3 regions of the Streptomyces sp. NPDC111656 genome follow, and region 3 is predicted to be linked to each of the others. Evidence: riboswitches for the same ligand, from Rfam matches in the RefSeq annotation. Region 3 holds a riboswitch; each other region holds the start of a gene.
The links. A riboswitch is a leader RNA that binds a small molecule or an ion and turns the genes downstream of it on or off. The one in region 3 is predicted to bind cobalamin.
Positions count from the first base shown of each region.

Region 1: linked by a shared signal. The riboswitch ahead of ACZ7M3_RS16580 (cobalamin biosynthesis protein) and the one ahead of ACZ7M3_RS31905 (ABC transporter substrate-binding protein) in region 3 are both predicted to bind cobalamin.
Region 2: linked by a shared signal. The riboswitch ahead of ACZ7M3_RS06035 (ribonucleoside-diphosphate reductase subunit alpha) and the one ahead of ACZ7M3_RS31905 (ABC transporter substrate-binding protein) in region 3 are both predicted to bind cobalamin.

Region 1 covers NZ_JBVKCA010000005.1:61,382-71,109, reverse strand. Annotated here, with positions in the region: gene cobN (cobaltochelatase subunit CobN) at 1-767, opposite strand, end outside; gene ACZ7M3_RS16585 (cobyric acid synthase) at 764-2,272, opposite strand; gene ACZ7M3_RS16580 (cobalamin biosynthesis protein) at 2,269-3,225, opposite strand; cobalamin riboswitch at 3,327-3,467, opposite strand; gene ACZ7M3_RS16575 (hypothetical protein) at 3,579-3,803, opposite strand; gene ACZ7M3_RS16570 (inorganic phosphate transporter) at 3,816-5,069, opposite strand; gene ACZ7M3_RS16565 (lysozyme) at 5,283-6,035, opposite strand; gene ACZ7M3_RS16560 (class II aldolase/adducin family protein) at 6,232-6,957, shown strand; gene ACZ7M3_RS16555 (alpha/beta hydrolase family protein) at 7,178-8,302, shown strand; gene ACZ7M3_RS16550 (hypothetical protein) at 8,571-9,728, shown strand, end outside.
Region 2 covers NZ_JBVKCA010000002.1:106,017-115,744, reverse strand. Annotated here, with positions in the region: gene ACZ7M3_RS06055 (GlxA family transcriptional regulator) at 1-395, opposite strand, end outside; gene ACZ7M3_RS06050 (hypothetical protein) at 613-1,071, opposite strand; gene ACZ7M3_RS06045 (S53 family peptidase) at 1,171-3,252, opposite strand; gene ACZ7M3_RS06040 (ribonucleotide-diphosphate reductase subunit beta) at 3,660-4,673, opposite strand; gene ACZ7M3_RS06035 (ribonucleoside-diphosphate reductase subunit alpha) at 4,673-7,090, opposite strand; cobalamin riboswitch at 7,211-7,349, opposite strand; gene ACZ7M3_RS06030 (GNAT family N-acetyltransferase) at 7,402-7,908, opposite strand; gene mctP (monocarboxylate uptake permease MctP) at 8,174-9,728, opposite strand, start outside.
Region 3 covers NZ_JBVKCA010000012.1:251,423-261,150, forward strand. Annotated here, with positions in the region: gene meaB (methylmalonyl Co-A mutase-associated GTPase MeaB) at 1-614, opposite strand, end outside; gene scpA (methylmalonyl-CoA mutase) at 620-2,803, opposite strand; gene ACZ7M3_RS31890 (methylmalonyl-CoA mutase family protein) at 2,803-4,608, opposite strand; gene ACZ7M3_RS31895 (GNAT family N-acetyltransferase) at 4,706-5,260, opposite strand; partial or broken gene ACZ7M3_RS31900 (FecCD family ABC transporter permease) at 5,313-5,885, opposite strand; gene ACZ7M3_RS31905 (ABC transporter substrate-binding protein) at 5,897-6,931, opposite strand; cobalamin riboswitch at 6,972-7,152, opposite strand; gene ACZ7M3_RS31910 (cytochrome P450) at 7,232-8,407, shown strand; gene ACZ7M3_RS31915 (acyltransferase family protein) at 8,408-9,436, opposite strand.

The DNA of each region.
Region 1 (9,728 bases), on a different contig from region 3:
CTGGACGAGGTCAGGCAGAGCCCTTGCAGCACGGGCACGTTCAGGTCGGCGAGCGCGCCGATGTCCCAGGCCTCCTCGTCGCCGCCCGCGGACGCCTCCGAGGCGTGTGTGCCGCCCGCCGCGAGCACGGTGGCGACCAGCGTGTCCGCCGTGCCGAGGATCTCGTACAGGCCCGCGTCCGCGCCGCGCAGCGAACCGCAGTACACGGCGAGCGCGTTGGCGCCGCGCGCCTCGATCGCGTCGCACAGCGTGTCCACGAACGCGGTGTTGCCGGACAGCTGGTGGGCCCGGTAGAAGAGCACGCCGACGGTCGGGCGGCCCTCGAGAGACGCGCGCTCGCCGTGGACGCCGTACTCCGGCATCTTCCGCGGCTCCTCGAAGCCCTCACCCGTCAGCAGCACGGTGTCGGACAGGAACCGGGCCAGCTCGGTGAGGTTGTCCGGGCCGCCCTCGACCAGGTAGCGCAGCGCCTCGGCGACGACACCGGCGGGCACCGACGACTCCGCCATCAGTTCGGCGTCGGGTACGGACTCCCCGCCGAGCAGCACGGTGGGGATGCCCGAGGCCTTCAGCTTCCGCAGGCCCTCCTCCCAGGCACGCTTGCCGCCCAGGAGTCGTACGACGGCGATGTCCGCACCCTCGACGAGGGACGGCAGTTCGCCCTCGACATCCACCCGGGTGGGGTTGCCGATCCGGTACGGGGCGCCGGAGGCACGCGCCGCCAGCAGATCGGTGTCGGCGGTCGACAACAACAACACTGTGCTCATGCGGGCGCTCCCGGTGGAATGAAAGGCAGTCCTTGCGGCGCGCCCGACTCGATGAGCCGCAACAGCGCGTCCGTGTCCGCGTGTTCCTCGATCAGATCGCCGAGCCGGTCGAGCTGTTCCTCGCGCAGCGCCGCGAACGACGTGTCGGCGGCCGGCACGAAACGACGGCCCGCGGCGGCCGCCACCTCGCGCAGGAAGGCGCGCCGGAAGCCGTCCGACTCCAGCGAGCCGTGCCAGTGCGTGCCCCAGACGGCGCCGACCCGGCAGCCGTCCAAGAAGGGCTCACCGCCCGTCACATCGGCGACGCCGTGATGGATCTCGTAGCCCTCGACGTGCTCGCCGAGCGCCTCCCCGACGGGCCGGGTCAGGGTCTTCTCGCGTGCGAACCGCACCCGGACCGGCAGGAGTCCGAGCCCCTCGACCCGACCGGCGCGCGACTCGACCTCGTCCTCGATGTGCTCGCCGAGGACCTGGAAACCGCCGCAGATGCCCAGCACGGGCCGCCCCTCGGCGGCTCTGCGCAGGAGGGCGTCCGCGAGTCCGCGCTCACGCAGCCACTCCAGCGCCTTCACCGTCCCCCGGGTCCCGGGGACGACGACGAGGTCGGCGTCGGCCAGCTCCTCGGCCCGGTCCACGAACCGCACGACGACACCCGGCTCGGCGGCCAGCGCGTCCACGTCCGTGAAGTTGGACATCAGCGGGATCGCGCAGACGGCGACGCGCAGCACGTCCTCGCCGACGGGGGAGGTCACTCGGGACTCCCGGACCGCTCCCCGCAACGACACCCGCAGCCCGTCCTCCTCGTCGATGCCGAGGCCGTGTCGGAAGGGCAGGACGCCGTACGTACGCCGCCCGGTGAGGCCGTGGAGCATGTCGAGCCCCGGCTCCAGCAGGGAGACGTCCCCCCTGAACTTGTTGACGAGGAACCCGGCGACGAACTCCTGGTCCTCCCGCGACAGCAGCGCGACCGTCCCGAAGAACGAGGCGAACACACCCCCGCGGTCGATGTCGCCGACGACGAGCACGGGCAGCCGCGCATTGCGCGCGATCCCCATGTTCACGATGTCGGTCCGCCGCAGATTGATCTCGGCAGGACTGCCGGCCCCCTCACAGATCACCGCGTCATACGTGCCCCGCAACTCGGCGAGACAGTCCAGCACCGTGGTGAGGAGGGCTTCCTGCCGCCCGCCGTGGTAGCCACGGGCGGTCATCTCGCCCACGGGCTTTCCCATGAGGACGACCTGACTGCTCCGGTCGCTGCCCGGCTTGAGCAGCACGGGGTTCATGAGCGCGGTCGGCTCCACCCGGGCGGCCTGCGCCTGCATGGCCTGCGCGCGCCCGATCTCGGCGCCCTCGCGCGTCACGAACGAGTTCAGGGACATGTTCTGCGCCTTGAAGGGCGCGACCTTGACGCCGTGGCGCACCAGCCACCGGCAGATCCCGGCGGTCACGACGCTCTTGCCCGCGTCGGAGGTGGTCCCGGCGACGAGCAGCCCGCCGCTCATGACGTACGCCCCTTCCTGAGAAGCCTCTGTACGAGCAGCCGTCCGCCGGCGCTCACGCCGAGGGCGAGCCAGCCGACACGCCGTGACAGCCGTACGGCCCGCTCGATGTCGTCGACGTGCACGGCGCGTCCGGCGCCGTTGAGTTCGGGCCGGTGCTCGACGCGCCCGCCGTAGGAGAGGGTGCCGCCCAGGCGCACCCCGAGCGCCCCCGCGAACGAGGCTTCCACGGGCCCGGCGTTGGGGCTCGGATGCTTGACGGCGTCGGCGCGCCAGGCTCGCAGGGCCCCTCGTGGACTGTCACCCGCGAGGGCGGCGAGCACGGCGGTGAGACGAGCCCCCGGCCATCCGGCGACGTCGTCGAGCCGGGCCGAGGCCCATCCGTACCGCCGGTACCTGGGCGACCTGTGACCGACCATGGCGTCAAGGGTGTTGACGGCCCGAAAGCCCACGAGCCCCGGGGCTCCGCCCACGGCACCCCACACCAGGGCGCCCACCACGGCGTCGGAGGTGTTCTCGGCGACGGACTCGACGACGGCGCGCGCGATGCCGTCGGCGCCGAGGGCCTGGGGATCCCGCCCGCACAGATGCGGCAGCCGCTCCCGGGCCGTCTCGATCTCCCCGTCCGCGAGGGCGTCACCGATCGCCCGGGCCTCCCGCCCGAGCGTGGTGCCCCCGACGACGGCCCAGGTGGCGGCGGCCGTCAGCGCGAGGGACGCGGCACGTGAGGGGCGTACGGCACGGGAAGCGACGGCGGCGAGTCCGGCGGCACCTCCCACGCACACGGCGGTGTGCAGCGCGCCCCACCCGCGGTGGTCCCGCCACAGCACCCGCTCCACGGCTGCCGCGCTCCGCCCGAACGCGGCGACCGGATGCCCCCGGCGGGGATCGCCGAGCAGCAGGTCACCGAGGAGGCCGGCGGCGGCGCCGTACGCGAAGACGCGATCGGCACGCACGGGGTCAGCCGACCGTCAGGTCGGGTGGAACCGTCGCTCGCAGGGCACTTGGGCAGCCGCGCATGGCGTTATGTCCTCACTCAGGGTGTCCGCGCCCTGGTTCGACGAGACCGGCGGGGAGAGTTCCTGGCTCCCGGGGAGTTCCTTCCCCGGTCACAGTGGCGGGACCGCGCCGGATTCACACCGGCTTCCTCTTCTGTCGCCGTACTTGGCTCCGGCAGTCCACCACGGGTTGGAAGACCCGTCAACTTGCCGTTGACCTGCGCGGGGAGAGTGTGCGAAGGCCCACATACAGGTGGGGTGCGGGACGGTGATCCGTCCCGCACCCCACGCGAAGTGCTGCCCGTTTTGGGTTACTTGCCGACGATCAGGAAGATGCCGTACGCCACCGCCGCGGCGCACGCCGCGAAGCAGACGTACGCGCCGGTGACCGCGAGGGTCGCGGAGCCGCCCTGGGCGGACGCGGACTCGCGCTTGGAGAGGCCGACGATGCCGAGGGTGAAGAGGCCGACGAGGCCGACGGTGGTCACGAGGCTGACTCCGAAGACGGAGCCGAGGGCTGCCCAGTCGATGTGCATGCTGTTCTGTCCTTACACCGTGGCCGGGCGGGTGGGCTCCGCGTCCGGGGACGGGATGGTGGTCTTCAGGTCGCCGGACAGGTCGCCGGTGACGGGGCCCGCGGGCGGCGGGGTGACGGCGGCGATCGCGGTGGTGACGACGCCCGCGGGCTCGGCGTCGGCGTCGTGGACGTCGTTGACGTTGTCGACGGTGACCGGCTGGCGGCGGGAGAGCTTCCAGATGGTGCCGGCCCCGGCGACGAGCAGCGCGCCGGTGAGGACGATGCCCCAAGTGCCCTGCTTGGTGAGGAACTCGGCGGAGGCACCGGCCAGACCGGCGGCCGGCAGGGTCAGGCCCCAGGCGACGAACATCCGGGTCGCGGTCGACCAGCGGACCACGCCGCCCTTGCGGCCGAGGCCCGAGCCCATCACGGCGCCGGAGCAGACCTGGGTGGTGGAGAGGGAGAAGCCGATGTGCGAGGAGGCCAGGATGGCCGTCGCGGCGCTGGTCTGGGCGGCGAAGCCCTGCGGCGGCGCGAGGTCCGTGAGGCCCTTGCCCATGGTGCGGATGATGCGCCAGCCGCCCAGGTAGGTGCCGAGCGCGATGGCCGTACCGGCCGAGACGATGACCCACAGCGGGGGGTTCGAGCCCGGGGCGATGACGCCGCCGGTGACCAGGGCGAGGGTGATGATGCCCATCGTCTTCTGGGCGTCGTTCGTGCCGTGCGCCAGGGAGACCAGGCCGGCGGAGGCGATCTGGCCGGCGCGGTAGCCCTTGGCGGTCGCCTTCTCGTCGGCGCGGTTGCCGATCCGGTAGGTCAGCCGGGTGGCCAGCATCGCGGCGAGTCCGGCCACGATGGGCGCGGCGACCGCGGGGATGAGCACCTTGGTGACGACGGTCGAGCCGTTCACCGACGACCAGCCGGCCGACATGACCGCGGCGCCGATCAGACCGCCGAACAGTGCGTGGGAGGAACTGGAGGGCAGACCCAGAAGCCAGGTCAGCAGATTCCAGAGGATGGCGCCGACGAGCGCCGCGAAGATCACTTGGACGCGTATGCCCTCTTCGTTGATGATCCCGCCGGAGATCGTCTTGGCGACCTCGACGGAGAGGAACGCGCCGACGAGGTTCAGCACGGCGGACATGGCCACCGCCGTCTTGGGCTTCAGAGCGCCGGTCGAGATGGTGGTCGCCATCGCGTTGGCAGTGTCGTGGAAACCGTTCGTGAAATCGAACACGAGAGCGGTGACGATCACGATTCCGAGGAGGAGCGTGATGTGTTCCATTTACCCAGGCTTCTGTTTGACGTCAGTGGCAGGTGGACCGTAGGCAACCTGAGTGAACGGAAAGTGAACTGGGGCGGGCGCTGGAGTGTCTCGAACGGTGGACCGCCCCTCCGTTTGTAATGACCAGTGTGCGGGAGGGGCGGCCTGACTTTTCACCAGATGTTCGAACGGAGGCGGAATTTCGGGTTCCGCCGGGGCAGTGTTCGAGGGCTTCTAGCCCGCGGCGAACTGCCTGAGCCGGGCCATGGATCCGTTGAAGAGATTCTGGTCACCCGGGAGCGTGCCGCTGTTGTCGTACTGCCAGAACGTCCACGTCGACCAGCCGGCCGGCAACGCGCCCGTGTCCGCGGAGTCGTAGCGGGCCAGCCAGAGGGCGTGGTTCGTGGCGAAGGCGTCGCTGCCGCCGGTGCAGGTGTTCCACCAGTGGGTGGTCGTGTAGATGACGGGACGGCGGCCGGTCTCCCGTTCGAGTTCGTCGCTGAACGCCCGGATCCAGCTCACGATCCTGGCCTTGCTCAGGCCGTAGCACTTGTGCTTCTTGTCGTAGGGGTTGTACTCCATGTCGAGCGCGGGCGGCAGCGTCCGGCCGTCCGCGCGCCAGGCGCCGCCGTTGCGCACGAAGTACGCGGCCTGGGTGGCGCCGGACGACTTGTCCGGCACCGCGAAGTGGTAGGCGCCGCGGAGGATCCCCGCGTCGCGCGCTCCGTCGTACTGCCGGCCGAAGTACGGATTGCGGTACGTGTGGGACTCGGTCGCCTTCACGTAGACGAACCGGGCGCCCTTCGCCTTCGCGCTCTGCCAGTCGACGTTCTTCTGGTGCGAGGAGACGTCGTGGCCTCTGGGTTTGGCCGCCGCGGCGACCGGGGTCCCGGCGACGACGGTCCCCGCGGCGGTGAGCGCCGCCACGGCGGCCGTCGCCGCGAGGACGCGGGCGCGGCGAAGAAGTGGTTTGTGGTCACGGGCCATATGTCCCCCCGGAATGGCGACGTGCGTGACAAATCCCCCAGAGGCTATTGGAAGATCGTTGAAAGCCCGTCGAGCGCCAGCCAATCACCCCGAGGGGGAGATATGTGCCGCTATGTCCCCTTACGGACGCTTGCCTTCCGCCCTAAAGTGCCCTCACCGACCATGGGTTGACGTCCCTGCCTGGCAGGATCGCCACATGGCTGAGCAGCGGCGGGACGCACGGGAAGTGCGGGACGTGGGAGAGAGCGCGCCGGGCACGCGCGAGCGGGAGGTCGCGGCCGCGTGGGGCGAGCTCGTCGCGACGGCCCGCCGGACGGTGGCCGACGGTCTGGTCGTCGGTACGTCGGGCAACGTCTCCGTCCGGGTCGGCGACATGGTCCTGGTCACACCGACCGGAGTGCCCTACGACCGGCTGAGGCCCGAAGACGCCGTCGGTGTGGACCTCGAGGGCCGGCAGGTGCTCGGTTCGCTCGCCGCGACGAGCGAACTGCCGATGCACCTCGCGATCCACCGCGCCACCGACGCGCGGGCCGTCGTCCACACCCACGCCGCGCACGCGACGGCCGTATCGACCCTCGTCTCCGAACTCCCCCTGATCCACTACATGGCGGGCGCCCTCGGCGGACCGGTCCGAGTTGCCCCCTATGCGACCTACGGCACCCCTGAGTTGGCCGAGAACATGCTCCGGGCCCTCACCGGCCGCACGGCCTGCCTCCTCCAGAACCACGGCACCATCGCCTACGGAGCCTCGCTGTCCCAGGCGTTCGACCGCACCGCCCAACTGGAATGGATGTCCCGCGTCTGGCTCCTGGCGTCGTCCGTGCCCGGCCTGTCCCCGACGCTGCTCTCGCCGGAACAGGTGGACGAGGCGGGGGAACGGCTGGGGCGCTACGGGCAGGGCGGCGGGCCCGGGCCCCGCTGATCCGGCGCGGCGTACCGACCTGGCGGCGCGGCGTACCGACCTGGCGGCGCGGCGTACCGACCTGGCGGTCCGGTGGCACCGGACCTGGCGGTGCGGGTTGTACCGACCCGGCGGTGCCGGTGCGCGCGCAGCGCCTGAGAACGAGCCCGCGCACCCCAAGGCGGGAGTCCACCGCCCGCTCCGGCTGGCCGACCGGGGGCCGCGCCGGGAGACTGAACCCGTGCGTACTGTCAAAGCGACGGCTGCGGCCGTCTCCGTAGCCCTGGCCGCGGGCGCAGCCTCCGTGGCGGCGGGCCGGTTCGCCAGCGACGCCGCTCTGAAGGCGCCGCCCGGCAGGCCGCTGCCCACCGAGCCTCGGCTCACCGTGCACTCCACGGCCGCGGGCCGGATCACGCTCACCCGCGACCTGGCCTCCCTGCGCCCGGGACGGTACGGCCTCACGGGCGACGGCTCCCATGCGGTCGTCGGTCCCGTCCTGGACGACGTACACCACACCGCCGACACGGTCGTACGCCGCCTCGAACGCGTCACCCACGGCACCCTGGAGCCCGGTGACAAGGCATGGCTCACCCCGAACCTGTACATCGGCAACCCCAGCAGCGCCCTCGGCCTCGACCACGCCGACGTGGACGTCCCCGGCGAGCTCGGCCCGCTGCCCGCCTGGTTCGTGCCCGGCACCCGCGACACCTGGGTGATCACGACGCACGGGCTCGGCACCACCCGCGAGCACCCCATGAACGTGATGGAGTTCCTGCACCGCAACCAGCTGCCCGTGCTCGACCTCGCCTACCGCGGCGACCTCGGCGCACCCCGCTCCCCGGACGGCCTCAGCCACCTGGGCGAGACCGAGTGGCGCGACCTGGACGCCGCCGTGCGCTACGCCGTGCGCTACGGCGCCGACCAGGTCGTCCTGTACGGCTGGTCCATCGGCGCCACCATGGCCCTGCGCACCGCGGCGCACTCCGCCCTGCGCGAGCGGATCTCCGGGCTGATCCTGGACTCGCCCGTCCTCGACTGGGGAGCCACGCTGCGCGCCCTCGCCTCGGCCCGCCACACGCCCAGCGCCCTGCTGCCCCTCGCGGTCCGTGCCGCGCAGGGCCGCACCGGCCTGCACGGCGACCGCATCCAGGAGGCCGCCGACCCCGGCCAGCTCAAGGTCCCGACCCTGATCGTGCACGGCCCGGACGACACCATCGCCCCCTGGGGCCCCTCGCGCCGCCTCGCCGAGCGCCGCCCGGACCTGGTCACCCTGCACACGGTCCCGAACGCCTCCCACGGCGCCATGTGGAACGCCGCCCCCCACTACGAGGAGGCCCTACGCCGCTTCCTCACCCCTCTCATGTAGCCACCCCTCCCTACGACGCCTCCGCGCGGAGACCCCACCCAGACCGCTCCCGCCCGCACCACCATGGCCCGCACGCCCCGGCGGAGCCACCCCGCACAGCCCCCTGGTGGAGCCGTCCTCCAAGGCTTCCGGTTGGGCCCCGGTCAACTCGTGCAAGGCTTCGCTCACACGTGTCGAGCCCCCTCGGAACCCCGTCCATTGGCCACCCCTGTCGCCTGCTGTGACATTCCGTTTGGGTTTTCGGACCGTCAACCGGAAGACTGCACCCGTGACGTCCCGTAACCCGCGCGACTCCAGGCTCCGACTCGTCCGCTCGCGCCCCCTGGCTTCCGCCCCCCGAGCGGTGACCCAGCGCAGCTCGCGCCGACCCGCACCCCGGCCCCCCGAGGGCACCCCGCCCCCCGCGGAACTGGCCCGCATGGCCCGGACCGGCCTCGCCGCCGCGGCCCGTGTCGCCCGCTGGGCCGACGCCTCGCTCGGCCCCGGGAGCGACGGCGCGACCCCCGACGGCAAGGGCACCCTCGCCGACGCGACCGCGGAACGGGCCGCCGAGGAGTTGGGTCTGACCCCGGCTCAGGTCCGCGCGGACTGGGACACCGCACGCCTCGCCGGCCTCGTCGAGGTGCACGGCGACATCGCCCGCCCCGGCTGGCGACTGCGCGCCTGGAACCGCGACGACAGCGCCGTCCTGCGCGGCTGGGTCGCCCTCTTCGACGCCTGGTCGCTCGCCCACCCCGAGCCGGCCGACCGCGAGGCGTCCGCCGTCGCCGAGGTCGTCTCCGCGATGCCCCAAGTGCTCTCCTTCCTCCAGCTCTCCGCCGGGCCCGTCCCCATGGAGCAGCTCCTCGACCTGCTCGAACAGCGCGTCACCGAACTGCGCACCGAGCGCTGCGAGATCCCCTACGGCCCCCAGCCGGAGCCCGTCCCGGAGGCCGCCGAGATCGCGGACACCCCCCTCGAGCCCCTCCTCGACTGGGCCCTGCACGCGCTCGCCTCCGTCGGCGCGCTCACCTGCGCCGACGGGCAGGCCACGCTCACCCCGCTCGGCAGCTGGGCGGTCTGGGTCAAGCTGGAGCAGATCTGCGTCGCCGCGCAGAGCCCCGCCGGGAACATCGAGCAGCCCGCCTCGGACATGCTCCGCGGCTGCGCCCAGCTGCGCCCGAACGCGGCCCGCGCCGAGTACCGCGCCTGGCTCGCCGCGCGCCCCGTCGGCGGCGCCGTCACCGAACTCCTCGAAGCCGCCCGCGGCGAGGACGCCCTCACCCGCGGCCTCGCCTTCGAGGCGCTGCGCGTGGTCGGCGCCCCCGCCGAGCCCGACGTACGCGCCGTGGCCGACGAGTCCTGGCTGCGCCCCTACGCCCTGCTGTGGCTCGCCGAGCACGACGGCCACGACCCGGAGGACGCCCACGAGGTCCTCACCCGCGAA
Region 2 (9,728 bases), on a different contig from region 3:
TCGGCGTGGTGCCAGTGCACGGCGCAGCGCCGCCCGTCGAGGAGCCCGGCCGCGCCGAGCACGAAGACACCGGAGCAGACGCTGAGCACCCGGGCGCCGCGGTCCGTGGCGCGGTGCAGGGCGTCGAGCAGTTCGGGCGGATAGGACCGGGACACATAGGAGTTCCCGGCGGGGAGAGCGATGAGGTCGGCGCTCTCCAGCCGCTCCAGGCCGTGCTCCGTGGTCAGCGAGAACCCCGCGTGGGTGCTCAGGGTCGGGCCCTCGGCGGAGGCGACCGCGAAGTCGTAGACGGGCAGCCCGTCGTCGCTTCGGTCGATGCCGAACACCTCGCAGACGACCCCGAGTTCGAAGGGGTGCACACCGTCGAGCAGGACCGCGGCCACGTTTTTCAGCATGTCGGCCAGTGTGCCTCGTCAGTGGCAGGAAATCGAGGGTGTACGGCAGTCCTGCCACTGACGCCGAAGGGCGAGCGGTACGACAGTGGTGTTCATGGAGATGCTCATCGACAACTCGGACACCACCGTCGGAATCCTGACCGTCCTCGCGCTGTTCGTGGTCCTGGCCCTGCCCGCGCTGATCGGCACGGCCCACGAGCGGCGCATCGACCGGCAGCTAGGACTTCGTGACCAGCACCGTGACCGTCCACTCCTGAATGCCCTTGCACGACACCTTGCCCGGGGCGGTCGCGCAGAGCGGCCGGGACGAGGTGAGGTGGGCGGTTCCCGCCGAGACCGCCTTGAAGGCGGAGCTCGCGTCGCCCGCCTGGAGGACGACGCCGCTGTTGGTCGCCTCTAGCCCGGTGCCGCTGACCTTGACGGGTGTCCACGGCCGACTGGCGGTGCCGTCCAGGGTGAGGCGGAGTACGCCGCCGGCCGTGAGGCAGTACGTGTGGCCGGTGTCGGCGGCGCCGAGCTCCGCGGGAGCCGTGTCACAGCTCGGCTGGCTCGTCGTGGGGGACGGCGAGACGCTGCGGCTGCCGCCCGCGTCACCGCCGCCCTGTGTGCCGCAGCCCGCGAGGAGCAGCGTCAGGGCCGTGAGGGTGAGGATCCGATGGTGGGTCGTACGGCGCATGGGGTGGCACCTCCTTGTCGCTTGGACGTGCCACCCCCGCATCAGGATCCACACAGGGTCACAGGGCCCTGGCCGCGACGCCGGCCAGGGCCCCACTGGTCAGCTGGTCGTGACGGCGGTGTCGTCGACGACGAAGCTGGTCTGGAGGGAGGAGTCCTCGACACCGCTGAACTTCAGGGTGACGGTGGACCCGGCGAAGGAGGACAGGTCGAAGGTCTTCTGGGTGTACCCGGTGGCCTTGTTGAGGTTCGAATAGGTCGCCAGGGTGGTCGATCCGGCGGTGACCGTCAGCTTGTCGTACTGGCTGCTTGTGGTGGTCTCCGCGGTGTCGATGTGCAGGTAGAAGGTGAAGCTGGCCTTGCAGCCGGACGGGATCGTCACCGACTGGGAGAGCGTGTCGGTGTGCGTCGAGCCGTAGCCGTCCAGCCATGCCTTGTACGAACCGGCGTGCGCGGCCTCACTGCTGGAGTTGGTGATCACGCCGCTGCTGGCGCTCCAGGTGGTGTTGCCCGACTCGAAGCCCGGGTTGCCGAGCAGCTGCGCCGAGGTGCAGGTGCCGCCGCCGGAGGTGCTGACGGTCCAGGTGAAGGAGGCGGAGCCGGAGGCGCCCGTGCTGTCGGAGGCGGAGACGGTGACGCTGTACGTACCGGCCGTGCTCGCGGTGCCGGAGATCAGACCGGTGGAGCTGCTGATCGAAAGGCCGGTCGGCAGACCGCTCGCGCTGTAGGTGAGGGTCGCGCCCGCGCTGTCGCTCGCCGAGATCTGCAGACCGACCGAACCGCCGGTGGTGGTGGACTGGCTGCCCGGGTTGGTGACGGTCACCGTGTTGCCGGTGCTGGTGCCCGAGGCGAAGGCGGTGGTGCCGTTCGGGGTGCCCCAGCCGGTCGGGCCGTCGTAGCCGGTGGCCGCGGTGCAGAAGTACGAGGGCGAGCAGGAGCCGTTGTTGCCGCTGGTCACGTCGTACAGGTTCGAGGTGTGGGAGTACGGGTACTTCGCCGGATAGTCGCTGGAGCCCGGGGTGCCCGCGAGGGCGTACACACCCGCGATGATCGGCGAGGAGGCACTCGTACCGCCGTAGACCGCCCAGCCGGAGCCGCCGTAGGTGTCGTAGACGGCCACGCCGGTGGCGGGGTCGGCGACCGCGGAGACGTCGGACTCCATGCGCTTGGAGCAGCCGGTGTCGGTCTGCCAGCTCGGCTTCGCGTCGTAGGCGGAGCAGCCGGAGCCGGTGCCCTCGGTGCTGCTGGTCTTCCACACGGACTCGGTCCAGCCGCGGCTGTTGGAGCTGGTGGACAGGGCGGTGCCGCCGACGGCGGTCACGTACTGGGAAGTGGCCGGGTACTCGGCGCCGTAGGCCTCGTCACCGGAGGAGACGGTGATGGCGACGCCCGGGTGCTTGAAGTACGAGGTGTCCTCGCTGGTCTGCGAGGAGGACTCGGAGCCGCCCCAGCTGTTGGAGACGAACTTCGCGCCCAGCGTCACGGCCTCGTTCTCGGCGGTGCCGAGGTCGGAGTCGGTGGCCGAGTTGGCCTCGACGAGGACGATGTTGCAGTTCGGGCAGACCGCGCTGACCATGTCGATGTCGAGCGCTTCCTCACCCGCCCAGCCGGTGTCGTTGGTCGGCAGGGAGCTGGTCGAGCCGGTCTGGCTGACCTGCTTGAAGCAGCCGTTGGCCTTGGTGCAGGCCGACAGGCCGAACTGCGAACGGTAGGTCGCGAGGTCCGACTCCGCGTTGGGGTCGTTGTACGCGTCGACCACGGCGACGGTCAGGCCGGAGCCGCCGGTGGAGGGCAGGTTGTAGGCGCTGTGCAGGTTGGCCGGGCTCAGACCGGACACCGCGGCGGCGGCGTTCGGCGAGATCGCGGCGGCCAGCTTCTGCTTGATGTCGGTGCGGCGCTGCGCGAAACAGGCCGCGTGACCGGCCGTCGGGGCACCGCACAGGTGCGTGGTCGGCACCTTCTGGCCCGCCTTGCCCGTGGAGTGCACGGCCTGCGCGGCCGGGGCGGTCAGGGCCTTCGCGTTCTGGGCGGCCCGGGAGGGCTTGGCGGTGGTCGGCGCCGGCTGCGCGTTCGCGGCCGGGGCCGCCATGAGTCCGGCGACCGTGAGGGCGAGGGCGGGCGCGGCGGCGGTCAGAAGTCTTCGCAGTCGCCGGGCGGGCCTGCTGGGGGGTGTCTCACGCATGAGTGCTGCCTCCATCGGTTTGAGGCGGGTGCCGTGCGGGCCGGGGTAGGGCCCCGCACGGCTCCACAGCCGGAAGTGGGGGTTCTCGGCGTTGCGTGGCAGGCCCGTGACGCGCGTAGCGTGAGAGAAGAGCGGATGTGCCATGGGCATGCCAATCCAGTCGTCCTGTCGTGCCGCTGTACGTGACATGCCAGGACGGCCAGAACCTAGCCGGGGCCGATGACGCCCGGATAGCCACGCCCGAAGAACTTTGCCGCCCCATAGGGGGTCCATGGACGGTGCATGGACGGCCCATGGACGAGACGCGGTGATGCCGGGCCGCGACATGCGGCCCGGCATCACCGGTGTCGTACCGTCAGAAGTCCTCGTACCGCCGGAAGTTCCCGTCCGTCAGAAGTCCTCGCCCGTCAGAAGTCCTCGTCGAAGCCGACCGAGCCCTCCACCGCCACCTGGTACGCCGAGGGGCGGCGCTCGAAGAAGTTGGTCAGCTCCTGGACGCCCTGGAGCTCCATGAAGGAGAAGGGGTTCTCGGAGCCGTACACCGGGGCGAAGCCGAGACGCTGGAGACGCTGGTCGGCCACGCACTCCAGATACTGGCGCATCGAGTCGGTGTTCATGCCCGGCAGACCCTCACCGCACAGGTCGCGCGCGAACTGTAGCTCGGCCTCGACGGCCTCCCTCAGCATGTCGGTGACCTGCCGCTGGAGCTGGTCGTCGAAGAGCTCCGGCTCCTCCTTGCGCACGGTGTCCACCACCTCGAAGGCGAAGGACATGTGCATCGTCTCGTCGCGGAACACCCAGTTGGTGCCGGTGGCGAGACCGTGCAGCAGACCCCGGCTGCGGAACCAGTAGACGTACGCGAAGGCGCCGTAGAAGAAGAGGCCCTCGATGCACGCGGCGAAGCAGATGAGGTTGAGCAGGAAGCGACGCCGGTCCGCCTTGGTCTCCAGACGGTCCAGCTTCTCCACCGAGTCCATCCACTTGAAGCAGAACTCGGCCTTCTCGCGGATCGAGGGGATGCTCTCGACGGCGTCGAAGGCGGCGGCGCGGTCCTCCGGGTCGGGAAGGTAGGTGTCCAGCAGGGTCAGATAGAACTGGACGTGCACCGCTTCCTCGAACAGCTGCCTGGAGAGATACAGGCGCGCCTCGGGGGAGTTGATGTGCTTGTAGAGGGTCAGCACGAGGTTGTTCGACACGATCGAGTCACCCGTCGCGAAGAACGCGACCAGCCGGCCGATCATGTGCTGCTCGCCCTGCGAGAGCTTCGCGAGGTCGGCCACGTCCGAGTGGAGGTCGACCTCCTCCACGGTCCAGGTGTTCTTGATGGCGTCCCGGTAGCGCTCGTAGAAGTCGGGGTAGCGCATGGGGCGGAGCGTGAGTTCGAAGCCCGGGTCGAGCAGGTTCTTCTCGGTAGAGCTCATTACTGGCAGGCCTCGCAGGACTCGGGGTTCTCAAGGGAGCAGGCGACGGCGTCCTCGTCGGGGATCGCCTGTAGGGGGATGGTCTTCTCGGGCCGGGCCTGCGCCTGGGCGGCGCGCGCGATACGGGTCGCCGGGCGGGAGCGCAGGTAGTACGTCGTCTTCAGGCCCGACTTCCAGGCGTACGCGTACATCGAGGAGAGCTTGCCGATGGTCGGCGTCTCCAGGAAGAGGTTCAGGGACTGGGCCTGGTCCAGGAACGGGGTGCGGGCGGCGGCCATGTCGATCAGGCCGCGCTGCGGGATCTCCCAGGCCGTGCGGTACAGGTCGCGGACGTCCTGCGGCACCCAAGTGAAGCCCTGTACCGAGCCGTTGGACTCGCGCAGCGCCTCGCGGGTCTGCGCGTCCCACACGCCGAGCTTCTTCAGCTCGTCCACCAGATAGGAGTTGACCTGGAGGAACTCACCGGAGAGCGTCTCGCGCTTGAACAGGTTGGACACCTGCGGCTCGATGCACTCGTAGACACCCGCGATGGACGCGATGGTGGCGGTGGGCGCGATGGCGAGGAGGAGGGAGTTGCGCATGCCGACCGCGGCGATACGTTCCCGCAGGGCCGCCCAGCGCTCCGGCCAGGTCAGCTCCACGCCGTAGTGGTCGGGGTGCAGGACGCCACGGGCCGTACGGGTCTTCTCCCAGGCCGGGAGCGGGCCGCTGCGCTCCGCGAGGTCGACCGAGGCCTCGTACGCGGCGAGCATGATCCGCTCGGCGATCCGGGTGGAGAGGGCCTTGGCCTGCGGGGAGTCGAAGGGGACGCGCAGCTTGAAGAAGACGTCCTGCAGCCCCATCGCGCCGAGGCCGACGGGCCGCCACTTCGCGTTCGACCGGCCGGCCTGCTCGGTCGGGTAGAAGTTGATGTCGACGACACGGTCGAGGAAGGTGACGGCGGTACGGACGGTCTCGTCCAGCCGCTCCCAGTCGATGTCCCCGTCGACCACGAAGGCGCCCAGGTTGACCGAGCCGAGGTTGCAGACCGCCGTCTCCCCGTCGTCCGTGACCTCCAGGATCTCGGTGCAGAGGTTCGAGGAGTGGACGGTGTGGCCCGGCTCCGCCGTCTGGTTGGCGGTGCGGTTGGCGGCGTCCTTGAAGGTCATCCAGCCGTTGCCGGTCTGCGCGAGGGTACGCATCATGCGGCCGTAGAGGTCACGGGCCGGGATGGTCTTCTTGGCGAGGCCGGCCGCCTCCGCCCTGCGGTACGCCGCGTCGAACTCGTCGCCCCACAGGTCGACCAGCTCGGGCACGTCGGAGGGCGAGAAGAGGGACCACTGCCCGTCGGTGTCGACCCGGCGCATGAACTCGTCCGGGATCCAGTGCGCGAGGTTCAGGTTGTGTGTACGGCGGGCGTCCTCACCGGTGTTGTCGCGCAGCTCCAGGAACTCCTCGATGTCGGAGTGCCAGGTCTCCAGGTAGACCGCGGCCGCGCCCTTGCGCCGGCCGCCCTGGTTCACCGCGGCGACCGAGGCGTCGAGGGTCTTCAGGAACGGGACGATTCCGTTGGAGTGCCCGTTCGTACCGCGGATGAGCGAACCGCGCGAACGGATCCGGGAGTACGAAAGTCCGATGCCACCCGCGTGCTTCGAGAGGCGGGCCACCTGGTGGTAGCGGTCGTAGATGGAGTCCAGCTCGTCCAGCGGGGAGTCGAGGAGGTAGCAGGACGACATCTGCGGGTGCCGCGTACCGGAGTTGAACAGCGTGGGAGAGGAGGGGAGGTAGTCGAGACGGCTCATGAGCCCGTAGAGCGCCGCGACCTCGTCCAGGGCCCGGTTCCCCGCTTCTGAATCGAGCGCAGTGTCCTCGGCCAGGCCCGACGCCACGCGCAGCATGAAGTGCTGGGGCGTCTCGACGACCTTGCGGGTGATCGGGTGCCGGAGCAGATAGCGGCTGTGCAGGGTGCGCAGGCCGAAGTAGCCGAAGCGGTCGTCGCCGTCGATGTCGATCAGCGCGTCCAGCCGGGCCGTGTGCAGCCGGACGAACTCCGCCGTGCGGTCGGCGATCAGGCCCTCGCGGTGACCCGTGGCGATCGACCCGGAGAAGGACGTGACGCCCTGCGAGGCGGCCTCCGCCGCGATGCTGATCGTCAGCAGCCTGGCCGCCAGCCGGGAGTAGACGGGGTCCTCGGAGATGAGGCCCGCGGCCGCCTCGGTGGCCAGTTCGCGCAGCTCCGTGTCGTCCGCGTGCGCGGACCGGCCGCGCAGCGCGGCGGCGGCGACCCGGCCGGGGTCGGCGTCGGGGAGGTCGGCGGTGAGGTCGGTCAGGGTACGCAGCAGCGTGGTACCGGGACCGTCCGTCTCCACCAGGACCTGCTTCCGCTCCTGCTGTGCGAAAGCGGTAGCTGAAGCCGGGTCGGCTGGCGCGATGGTCACTTGGGGCTCTCCCTCGCTCGGCACGGGGCCTGGCGGAGGGCAGGGCAGCTCACGAGCGCACACGGCGTCGCGTCCACCGACCCATTCCGCGAGGCCCGGACGTCATGCACCCGGGCCGGATGGCCGGGCGCGCTGTCGGCAGGTCCTCGGACTGACGCGAGTACATGGGCGCGGATGTGCGAACACGTACAAGTACACCGTTGCGGGACAGTTCCGGATTTGCACCGGATTCCCCTGCGGCGACAGCGAGCATGAGCATACATCTTGTGTCGGGCTGCGGTGACACCACCAGATGTTGTGTCGTGCCGGTGTCAGAGTGTCAACTCATAGGTGAGGAGAGTGATGTCGTCGAGGTCCGGGAGCGGGTTCCAGTCACGGTCGGGGGTGCGGGTGAAGCCGAAGCGTTCGTAGATGCGGTGGGCGGCGTGCATGGTGCGCTGGGTGGAGAGCACGACGCGTACGCAGCCGGCGGTGGCGCGTGCGTGGTCGACGCAGGCGCGGACGAGGGTCTCGCCGACGCCTCGGCCGCGGGACTCGCGTGCGACGGCGAGCATGCGGATCTCGGCTTCGCCGGGGCGGGCCAGGTCGGCCATGGGGCCGCCGCGCGGTACGAAGGTCACGGCGCCGAGGACGTGGTCGTGGTCCACGGCGACGAGGACCTCCGCGGCGGTGGCTCGTTTCGCCACGTCCCGCAGTTCGCCGAGGTACTCGTCGCTCTCCCCGAAGTCGAGCAGGCCGTCGCCGAGGTAGGCCTGTGCGGTGATCTCGCCGATGCGGGCGTATTCGTGGGGGTGGGCCTGTCTGATGCGGATGTCCATGCCGGCGTGTGTGCAACACGGTGCGCGCTTCTTCGGCTGCGGGTGGGTGGGGGCTTGGCGCGCCCCGCGGCGGAGCCGCATATATACACAGCCCCGCGCCCCTGGGGCACGGGGCTGCGCCCCGGTGCCCCATCGCCCCATCGGCCTCGTTCTCACACGCCGGACGGGCTGGAGGCTTTTAGGGGCGCGGGGAACTGCGCGACCAGCCCCCACCCACCCGCAGTCAACACACGCACCCGGGGACCTGGGGGCGGAGCCCCCGGGCTCAGTGGGTGGAACCGGCCGTGGCCGGGGGAAGCTCCGCCTCGACGCCCGGGTCGCCCGCGTCCGCCGTGTAGTCCTCCGGAGACGTCTCGTCGACGCCGTCCGGCGCGTTGAAGGCGCGGAGGGCGAAGGTGAGGACGACGCTGACCACGACGTTCAGGACGAAGGCCGTCAGACCGATGTAGCCGATCTCCCCGATGCCCGGGATCTCCTTCGAACTGCCACCGAAGTGCTTCTGGGTGGGAGAGGCGACCCCGTACGCGGCGAGCGTGCCGTACAGCATGCCCACCGCCCAGCCCCCGAGCAGCGCCCAGCGGTGGAACCAGCGGGTGAACAGGCCACCGACCAGTGCCGGGAAGGTCTGGAGGATCCAGATGCCGCCCAGGAGCTGGAAGTTGATCGCGACCGTCTTGTCCATCGTCAGGACGAAGACCAGCGCGCCCACCTTCACAAGGAGCGACACCAGCTTGGAGACCCTGGTCTCCTGCTGCGGGGTCGCGTCCGGCTTGATGAAGTCCTTGTAGATGTTGCGGGTGAAGAGGTTCGCGGCCGCGATGGACATGATGGCCGCCGGCACGAGCGCTCCGATGCCGATCGCCGCGAAGGCCACCCCCGCGAACCAGTCCGGGAACATGTTCTCGAAGAGCTGGGGTATGGCGAGCTGGCCGTTGGTGACCTTGACCCCGGCCGCGATCGCCATGAACCCGAGCAGGGCGAGCAGCCCCAGCATCAGGGAGTAGAGCGGAAGGATCGTGGTGTTGCGGCGGATCACCTCACGGCTGCGGCTGGAGAGCGTCGCCGTGATCGAGTGCGGGTACATGAACAGCGCGAGCGCCGATCCGAGCGCGAGCGTGGCGTACGTCCACTGGCCCGCTTGGGCGGGCACGAGCCCGCCCGCCCCCGCCGCCGTGTACTTGTCGCTCGCCGCCTTGAAGATCTCGTCGAACCCGCCCAGCTTGATCGGGATGTAGATGATGGCCACCGCGATCACGATGTAGATCAGGGTGTCCTTCACGAACGCGATCAGGGCGGGCGCCCGCAGCCCCGAGGAGTAGGTGTACGCGGCCAGCACGCCGAACGCGATGAGGAGCGGAAGGTCCTTCACGAACCAGTTCGTGTTCTCGCCGCCGCCCACGCCCATCACGTCCAGGACGGCCTGGATGCCGACCAGCTGGAGCGCGATGTACGGCATGGTCGCGAGGATGCCGGTCACGGCCACGGCGAGGGACAGGCCCTTCGAACCGAAGCGCCCGCGCACGAAGTCCGCGGTCGTCACGTACCCGTGCTTGTGGGAGACCGACCACAGGCGGGGGAGGAACGTGAAGATCAGCGGGTAGACGAGGATCGTGTACGGAACGGCGAAGAAGCCGGCCGCGCCCGCCGCGTAGATCGCCGCCGGTACGGCGACGAAGGTGTACGCCGTGTAGAGGTCGCCGCCGAGCAGGAACCAGGTGACCCAGGTGCCGAACGACCGTCCACCCAGGCCCCATTCGTCGAGGCTCTGCTCGTCGGCCGCTCTGCGCCAGCGCGCGGCCAGGAAGCCCATGACCGTGACG
Region 3 (9,728 bases):
TCGTGCGGTCCGTCCGCCTTGTTGACGGCGATGACGTCCGCCAGTTCCAGGACGCCCTTCTTGATGCCCTGCAACTGGTCCCCGGTGCGGGCCAGGGTCAGGAGCAGGAAGGAGTCGACCATGTTCGCGACCGCGGTCTCGGACTGGCCGACGCCGACCGTCTCCACCAGGACCACGTCGTAGCCCGCGGCCTCCATCACCACGATCGACTCCCGGGTCGCCTTCGCGACCCCGCCGAGCGTGCCCGCGGTGGGGGAGGGCCGTACGAAGGCCGCCGGGTCGACGGCCAGGCGCTCCATCCGGGTCTTGTCACCCAGGATCGAACCGCCGGTCCGACTCGACGACGGATCGACGGCGAGCACCGCGACCCGGAACCCGAGCGAGGTGAGCAGCGTGCCGAACGCGTCGATGAACGTCGACTTGCCCACACCGGGTACGCCGCTGATGCCGATCCGCCGCGCCTTCCCGCTGTACGGAAGCAGCTCGGTCAGCAACTCCTGTGCCAGGACGCGGTGTTGGGGTCTCGTCGACTCCACGAGCGTGATGGCACGCGCCACCAGCGCCCGCTTTCCGTCGAGTACGCCCTTCACATAGGTGTCGAGTTCGATCGCCATGGGGGTCAGAGGTCGTGGCCGAGGTCGGCGGACAGCCGCCGCACCAGGTCGTACGCCGCGTCCGGGATCACCGTCCCGGGCGGGAACACGGCCGCCGCGCCCATCTCCAGGAGCGTGGGCACGTCCTGCGGCGGGATCACCCCGCCGACCACGACCATGATGTCCTCCCGGCCCTCCTCGGCGAGCGACTCCCTGAGCGCCGGTACGAGCGTGAGGTGCCCGGCGGCCAGCGAGGACACCCCGACGATGTGCACGTCCGCCTCGACGGCCTGGCGCGCCACCTCGCCCGGGGTCTGGAACAGCGGGCCGACGTCGACGTCGAAGCCGAGGTCGGCGAAGGCGGTGGCGATCACCTTCTGGCCGCGGTCGTGCCCGTCCTGGCCCATCTTGGCGACCAGGATGCGGGGCCGACGGCCCTCGGCCTCCTCGAAGGAGGACACCAGGGTGCGGGTGCGTTCGACGGACGGCGACTCGCCGGCTTCGGTGCGGTACACACCGGAGATCGTACGGATCTGGCTCGCGTGCCGCCCGTACACCTTCTCCAGGGCGTCGGAGATCTCGCCGACCGTGGCCTTCGCGCGGGCCGCGTTCACCGCCAGCTCCAGGAGATTGCCGGTGCCTTCGGCGGCCCGGGTCAGGGCGTGCAGGGCGTCCTGGCACGCCTGTTCGTCGCGCTCCGCGCGCAGCCGCCGCAGCTTCTCGATCTGCTGGGTGCGTACGGAGGAGTTGTCGACCTTGAGGACGTCGATCTGCTCGTCGGTCTCCACCCGGTACTTGTTCACGCCGATGACCGGCTGGCGTCCGGAGTCGATCCGGGCCTGGGTGCGGGCCGCGGCCTCCTCCACCCGGAGTTTCGGGATACCGGCGTCGATGGCCTGCGCCATGCCGCCCGCCGCCTCGACCTCCTCGATGTGCTGCCAGGCCCGGCGCGCGAGGTCGTACGTCAGCTTCTCGACATACGCGCTGCCGCCCCACGGGTCGATCGCCCGCGTCGTGCCCGACTCCTGCTGGATCAGCAGCTGGGTGTTGCGGGCGATGCGCGCCGAGAAGTCGGTGGGCAGGGCGAGCGCCTCGTCGAGGGCGTTGGTGTGCAGCGACTGGGTGTGCCCCTGCGTCGCCGCCATCGCCTCCACACATGTACGCGTGACGTTGTTGAACACGTCCTGCGCGGTCAGCGACCAGCCGGAGGTCTGCGAATGGGTGCGCAGGGAAAGGGACTTGGCGTTCTGCGGGTCGAACTGCTTGACCAGCTTGGCCCAGAGCAGCCGCGCCGCCCGCATCTTGGCGATCTCCATGAAGAAGTTCATGCCGATCGCCCAGAAGAAGGAGAGCCGGGGCGCGAACGCGTCCACGTCCATCCCCGCCTCCCGCCCCGCCCGGATGTACTCCACCCCGTCGGCCAGCGTGTACGCCAGCTCCAGGTCGGCCGTCGCGCCCGCCTCCTGGATGTGGTAGCCGGAGATGGAGATGGAGTTGTAGCGCGGCATCCGCTGCGAGGTGAAGGCGAAGATGTCGGAGATGATCCGCATCGACGGCTTCGGCGGATAGATGTAGGTGTTGCGGACCATGAACTCCTTGAGGATGTCGTTCTGGATGGTCCCGGCCAACTTCTCGGGCGGTACGCCCTGTTCCTCGGCGGCCACGATGTAGAGCGCGAGTACGGGCAGTACCGCACCGTTCATGGTCATCGACACGGTCATCTTGTCCAGCGGGATGCCGTCGAAGAGCTGACGCATGTCGTAGATCGAGTCGATCGCCACGCCCGCCATGCCGACGTCACCGGTCACGCGCGGGTGGTCGCTGTCGTAGCCGCGGTGGGTGGGCAGGTCGAAGGCGACGGACAGGCCCTTCTGACCGGCCGCGAGGTTGCGCCGGTAGAAGGCGTTTGACTCCTCGGCCGTGGAGAAGCCCGCGTACTGACGGATCGTCCAGGGCTGGTTGACGTACATCGTCGGGTACGGTCCGCGCAGATACGGGGCGATGCCCGGGTAGGTGCCCAGGAAGTCCAGGCTCTCCAGGTCCTGCCCGGTGTACAGCGGCTCGACCGCGATGCCCTCCGGGGTCTCCCACAGGAGATCGGCCCCGCCCGTGGCCTTCTTGACGGCGCTTCGCCACTCGTCGCTGCCGCCGTCGGCCTTCGGGACCCCCAGCTCGATCCCGGAGAAGTCGGGGATTCCCCTCGCTGCCATCAGGACACTCCCATACGGTCGAGGGTGGCGGAGAGCACGGCGACGGCGTCGCACCCCGCGAAGACATAGGCATCGACATCCGGGTACTGCCCAGGACGGCCCGCGAGGAACACGTGCCCCGCGCCCGTCGCCTTCAGCTCCCCGGCGACCTCCGCGGCCCGCTCCTCGTACAGCGTGTCGCTGGAGCACAGGCAGACCTCGGTGGCACCGCTGTCCTCGAAGGCGCCCTCGGTGACGGGCTCGATGCCACCCGCCTGGAACAGGTTCGAGGCGAAGGTGAGGCGGGCGGTGTGCGCGGCGGCAGGGCCGAGGGCGGCCAGGAAGATCCGCGGCCGGGAACCGGTCGCCGCCAGGTGGGCGTCGGAGCGGGCCCGCAGCGCCTCGAACGCCTCGTCGCGCCGCACCCGCGGCAGCCCGCCGGACGGCGGTACGGGGGCGGGAGCGCGTTCTACGAGGCGTTCGGCGAGGTTCGGGAACTCGCTGACCCCGGTGACGGGCTCGCGCCGCTTGGCGAGCTTCGCGCTGCGCGCCTCCCAGGTGCCTGCGAGGTCCTGGCCGAGCCGCCCGGAGCGCAGGGCCGCCGCCTGGCCACCCTCCCGCTCGATCCACTGGAAGAACTCCCAGCCCGCGTGGGCGAGTTCGTCGGTGAGCCGCTCCACGTACCAGGAGCCGCCCGCCGGGTCGATCACCCGGGACAGATGCGACTCCTCGACCAGGATCGTCGAGGTGTTGCGGGCGATTCGCCGGGCGAACGCGTCCGGCAGACCCAGGGCGTGGTCGAAGGGCAGCACGGTGACGGCGTCGGCGCCGCCCACCCCGGCGGCCAGCGTCGCGACCGTCGTGCGCAGCATGTTCACCCACGGATCGCGGCGGGACATCATCACCGGCGAGGTCACCGCGTGCTGCACCTGCCCGCCCGGGGCCCCGCAGACCTCGCTCACCCGCGCCCAGAGCCGGCGCGCCGCCCGCAACTTGGCGATGGTCAAGAACTGGTCGGCGGTGGCCGCGTACCGGAACTCCAACTGCGCGGCGGCCTGTTGCACGGTCAGGCCCGCCTCGGTCAGCTCCCGCAGATAGGCGACGCCGGTCGCAAGCGAACTGCCCAGCTCCTGCGCCGCCGAGCCGCCGGCCTCGTGGTACGGCAGCGCGTCCACGGTCAGCGCCCGCAGCCCCGGGTACTCCTCGGCGCACAGCCCCGCGAGGGCGGCGACGGGCGCGAAGTCGAACCCGCCGTCTCCCGTACGGGCCTCGTGGCCCAGCGGGTCGGCTCCCAGGTTGCCGCGCGCCGCCTCCTTGGCGACCCCGCGCTCCTGGTAGAGCCGTAGCAACTCGCGTGCGGCGGGCTCGACTTCACGTCCCGCGTCGAGGACGACGGGCGCCAGGTCGAGATAGACGCCGTCGAGGACCCGGCCGAGCGAGGACACCGCGATGCCGCCCGCACCGGCGACCAGCCAGAGCGAGGTGACGCCGTTCTCCAGGTCCGCGAGGACCGCCGCGCCGTCGGCGGCCGTGTGCTGCTGCCGTACGTCCCAGCCGCCGAGGGTGTTGCCCTCGGGGCGTCCGCCCCGTACGAAAGGAGCGAAACCGGGCAGGCCGGGATCGGGCGCGGAGTCGTCCGCGGTGTACAGGGGACGGGCGCGCAGCCCGTCCTCCAGCGTCGTGGACAGGGCGTCTTCCGCTGCCGCGCCCGAGACTTCCTTGCCGGACTTGCGCAGGACGCCTTCAACCAGGCGTTGCCACTGCTCATGGGTCGCGTCAGGGAACTCGGCGGCCAGCGAGAGCCCGTCGTCAGGCAGGACCGTCATGCTCGGATGCTAGGCCAGATACGCAGGTGAGCAGCAGAGGACGCGGCTGTGACCTTGACCTCCCAGGGGTGGTCTTGATCAACAGGCCGTGTTCGTACTACGGCAGCACATGGGTCTCGGACAGCGCAGGGTGCCGCGGAGCGAGGAGGACGATCTGCGCGGGGTGCGTCCCCGGCTGCGGGTACACGGTCTGGCGCCAGCCCCGGCAGCGGAAGAAGTTCAGCGCCGCGGTGTCCTGATGGTCGGTCACCGCCCAGGCCCGGTCGTCCGTGGCGGGCAGCAGCAGTACGTCGAGGATCCCGGTGCCGACGCCACGGCCGCGCGCCGCGGGCGCCACCACGAGATCGGTGATCCGTACGGCACCGGCGAGCCACTCCTGCGACCGCCGCGCCCCCAGTGCCGGATGTTCCGGGGCGGGATCCGCGGAGCGTACGGCGGTGCCGAAACCGCACAGCCGACTGCCGATGCGGGCCGTCACCGCCAGGAACCCCGGCCGGCGCACCTCGTCCGCGATCCGCTCCCGCACCTCGGAGGCGACCTCTTCGTCCCGCTCGGGCGAACGCTCGCGCGACGACACCAGCCGCAGATGCACGAACTCCTCGACGACGCCGAGCGCCGTGTCGCCCTGATAGACGGTGGTACCGACGTCCATGAACTCCTCCGGCCGGGATGGTCGCCGCTGGCGAGATGACGAGTCGATGCGCGCTGAGCGAGCCCAGCAGCCAGAACAGGACTCCGCGGGTGGTCTCGGCGTCGGCCGTCGTCATCACGACGAAGGAGGTGAGCGCGGAGAACAGCTGCATGGCGGCGACCCCGGCGAGCACCACCCGATCGGTCGTACCGCCGAGGGTGTGGCTGAGCAGCAGCACCAGGGCGAAGGAACACAGCGCGCCCACGAAGGCGCCCCCGGAGACGGACAGCGCTCCACCGCCGGCGCCCAGCACGACGACCACGACGGCCCCCGTCGAGGCCCCGGACGAGACGCCGAGGACGAAGGGGTCGGCGAGCGGGTTGCGCAGCAGGGACTGCATGACCGCCCCGCACACCGCGAGCCCGGCGCCGCAGACCGCGGCGAGCAGGGTGCGCGGCAGCCGCAGGTTCCACACGATGCCGTCGCGGATGGGGGTCAGCTCCGAGGTCCGGCCACCGAGGTGGGAGGCCACCGCGGACCAGACCTTCCCGACACCTATGTCCGCGGGGCCGATGGTGATGGCCACCGCCACGGACGCGACGAGCACGGCGAGCCCGGCCGCCGCACGCACCACGGCGGAGGTCATGGCGGCGGTGGTCACCCGGCGAGCCCGTACTCGCGCAGCGCCGCGGCCACCTTCTCGAGACTTTCGACCGTGCGGACGGTCGGATTCATCGCCTGCCCGCTGAGCAGCACGTACCGCTTGTTCCTCACCGCGTCCATGTTCTTGGTGGCCGGATTGGTCTCCAGGAACTCGATCTTCTTCGCGGCGGTCTCGGCGGTCTGCGACCTGCGGGTGAGGTCACCGATCACCAGGACGTCGGGATCGCGGTCGGCGACGGTCTCCCAGTTGATCTGGGGCCATTCCTGCTGCGTGTCGGCGAAGACGTCCTTCGCGCCGAGGGCGTTGGTGATGATGCCGGGGGCGCCGCAGCAGCCCGCCATGTACGGGGCTTCCTGGTTGGCGAACCAGTAGAGGACCGTGGTGTCGGACGCGTCGACCCCGTCAGTGGCCTTCGCCACCCGTGACTTCAGGTCCGCGACGAGTGTGGCGCCGCGCTCCGCGACGCCGAAGACCTCGGCCAGGTCGCGTACTTCGCCGTAGACCGCCTCCATGGTCAGCGGCTCGGTGCGCACTCCGTCGCCGTCACCGCTGTTGTCCTTGCCCTCGCAGTCCGAGGGCGAGAGATACGTGGGCACGCCCAGTTCCTCGAACTTCTCGCGCGGAGCCACACCGCCCTTGGCCAGGGTGGAGGCGAAGGAGGCGGCGACGAAGTCGGGTTCGGCGTCGAGGACCTTCTCGAAGGACGGGGCGTCGTCCGCGAGCCGCGGCACCTTCCCGTTGGCCTTCTCCAGGCCCTTCATGACCGGGTCGGTCCAGGTGGCGGTGCCCACCATGCGGTCGGCGAGGCCGAGGGACAGCATGATCTCGGTGGTGCCCTGGTTCAGGGACACGGCCCGCTTCGGCGCGGAGGCGATCGTGACCTTCCGGCCGCAGTTGTCGAGCGCCACCGCACCGGTGGATTTCCGGGACTTGCCCCCGTCGGCGGACGAGCCGCCACCACAAGCGGTCAGCAACAGCGCTCCGGAAAGGAGCAGGGCACAGCGGCGGGCTGGGCGCGCAACTGGCACGGGACATCCTCTGGCGTCGAGGGCCCAGGCGCGGGGCCCGTTCGTACGGTCCGCCAGCAGGTCTTCGGACTCGGGATCGCCCGGACGAGGCGCCTTCCCGGACTCCGGTCACATATGACCGCCGTCCAGTGGCTTCGTGTTGCCCCGCCCGTCACCCTTACCGCTGCGCGTCAGCTCCGGATTCGCACCGGATTCCCTTGACTGGCCTCGGCAAATTATCACGCCCCCGTCAGCCGCGGCCTCAGCGCGATTGTTAGCCTTGGTTGTGATCCAATTCCCCGTGCCCGGCCAAGGCTTGCGATGAGCGCCGTCGGCTCCTTCCCGCTCGGTGCCGCGACCACGCTCGCCGAACTCGCCGCGGATCCGCATCCGCGACTGGCGCGACTCCGTGCCCACGAGCCCGTCTCCTGGCTGCCCGAGCTGGACGGCTGGCTGGTGACCCGCCGTGATCTCGCACTGAACGTGATGCGGGACCCCGCGACCTTCACCGTCGACGACCCCCGGTTCTCCACCGCACAGGTCGTCGGCCCGAGCATGCTGTCGCTGGACGGTGACGAGCACGCCCGCCACCGGGAGCCCTTCACGGCTCCTTTCCGCCCCAGGGAAGTACGCGACGGCTTCGCCTCGTTCATCGAGCGGGAGACCGACCGGGTCATCACCGCGCTGGAACCGGCGGGCGCCGTCGAACTGCGACGCGCCTTCGCCGGCCCGCTCGCCGTCGCCGTCGTGACCGAGGCGCTCGGGCTGGTCGGCACCAGCGCGGACACGGTGCTCTCCTGGTACGACTCCATCGTGCGGTCGGTCTCGGACATCACCGCAGGACACGAGGCGGCACCCGCGGGCGCGGAGGCGTACGCGCGGCTGCGGGCCGCCGTCGAGGCCACCGTCGCCGACCCGGGCGCGACGTCGCTCCTCGGCTCCGCCGCCGAGCGGCTGGAGCTGCCCGAAGTGGCCTCCAACGCCGCGGTGCTGATGTTCGGCGGGATAGAGACCACCGAGGCGATGATCACCAACGCGCTGCTGCACCTGCTGAGACACCCCGGCCAACTCGCCCTCGTCCGCGACGACGACGGCCTGCTGGACGGCGCGATCGAGGAGTCGCTGCGCCTCGAACCCGGAGCGGCGGTCGTGGACCGGTACGCCACCCGTGACACCGTCCTCGGCCCGGCAACGATCCGCCGGGGTGAACTGGTCACCGTCTCCCTGGCCGGCGCCAACCGCGACCCGGCCGTCTTCCCCGATCCCGATCGGTTCGACGTCCGCCGCGAGAACGCGCGTCTCCAGCTGGCCTTCGCGCACGGCCCGCACTACTGCCTCGCCGCGCACCTCGCCCGGCTGGAGACCCGTATCGCCCTTCAGCGCCTGCTCGAACGCCTCCCCGCCCTGCGCCTCGACCCGGCCCGTCCGGCCACCCCGCAGGGGCTGGTCTTCCGCAAGCCGCCCACCCTGCATGTGCTGTGGGACAGCCCCGCCTGATCAACGTGACACCGGGGCGCGTCGCAGGGATCTCAGGAAGGGCCGCAGAAGCCATCGCCGGGCGGGTACCTCCACGTACTCGTACAGGAGCCAGGCGAGTGCCAGGGACACCGCGAAGGCGCTGAGCGCGCCGATCGGCGACGGTTTGAACAGGTGCTGCCCCACGCGCAGCACGAGCAGGTGGACCATGTAGAAGGCGAAGGAGAGTTCACCCAGTCGGACGAGGACCGGATGTCGCCACAAGCTGGGCAGGCCGCGTACGTCGGCGAGGGCGGCCGCGGGGATCAGACAGGTGAAACCGACCAAGGTGCAGGCGACGCAGGCGTACGATCCGCCGACCTGGGAGACCAGGAAGTAGCCGATGATCGTCAGGGCCACCGACGCCTCCAGGCCGGGGCCGCGCCAGCGGCCGAGGAGCACGAGGCGGGCGACGGCGACTCCGAGGACGAACTCCGGCAGCCGGGCGGCGGGGAAGGAGTACAGGGTGCGGCCGACACCCAGATGCAGGTCCGCCCGGGTCAGGATGAGTACGGTCAGGACGCTCGCGCCGGCGAGCGCGGTCGCGGTGAGGGCCCCGGCGTGCCGCAGCAGCAGGGCGAACGCGGGGAAGGTCGCGTAGAAGAACGCCTCGCACGCGAGGGACCAGCTGACGGGATCGAGTGTCTGCCACCACGGGTGCCACCAGGAGTGGACGAGGAGCAGATTCGCCGCGCTGCCGGCCGGCTTGCCCATGCCCATGACGAACACCGCGATACAGGCCGTGACCAGGTGGACGGGGTAGAGGCGGGCGAAGCGGCGGCGCCAGAAGGCCGTGGGGCGGTCGTCGGACCGGGCGGACCAGCCGAGGACGAAGCCGGAGAGCAGAAAGAAGAAGGAGACCCCGGTGGAGCCCGCCCCGAAGCCCCAGTCGGCGAAGTGACGGCCCTGCCCGTTGAAATAGCCCAGATTGCGGGTGTGCAGGCAGAAGACGAGAAGGGCCGCCACCCAGCGCAGACCGGTGAGGGAGGGCAGTGGACCGGGATGGGTCACCTCGCGGTGGTGAGTCTTCGATCGGACCGGCGATTCGGATTGCTCCGGCTCGGCGAAGGAAGACTTGCTCACGATGGGACCGCCTGTGTTGGTCAAGGAGAGGTGCTCGCTGGGGGACTGGGGTGTTGAACTGGGCATGTTTGGGGTGGTTGTCGTCGACGCGTGTTCCCCGAGGAGCCGATAAGTATGCGTGTCGAATTGCCGTTCGATCTGGTGAGGGGCGTCGGCCGCTGCGATGCCATGTCAAGGTGTGAACGCCTGGTCGGACGCTGGGTCACCCTCCATCCGACGG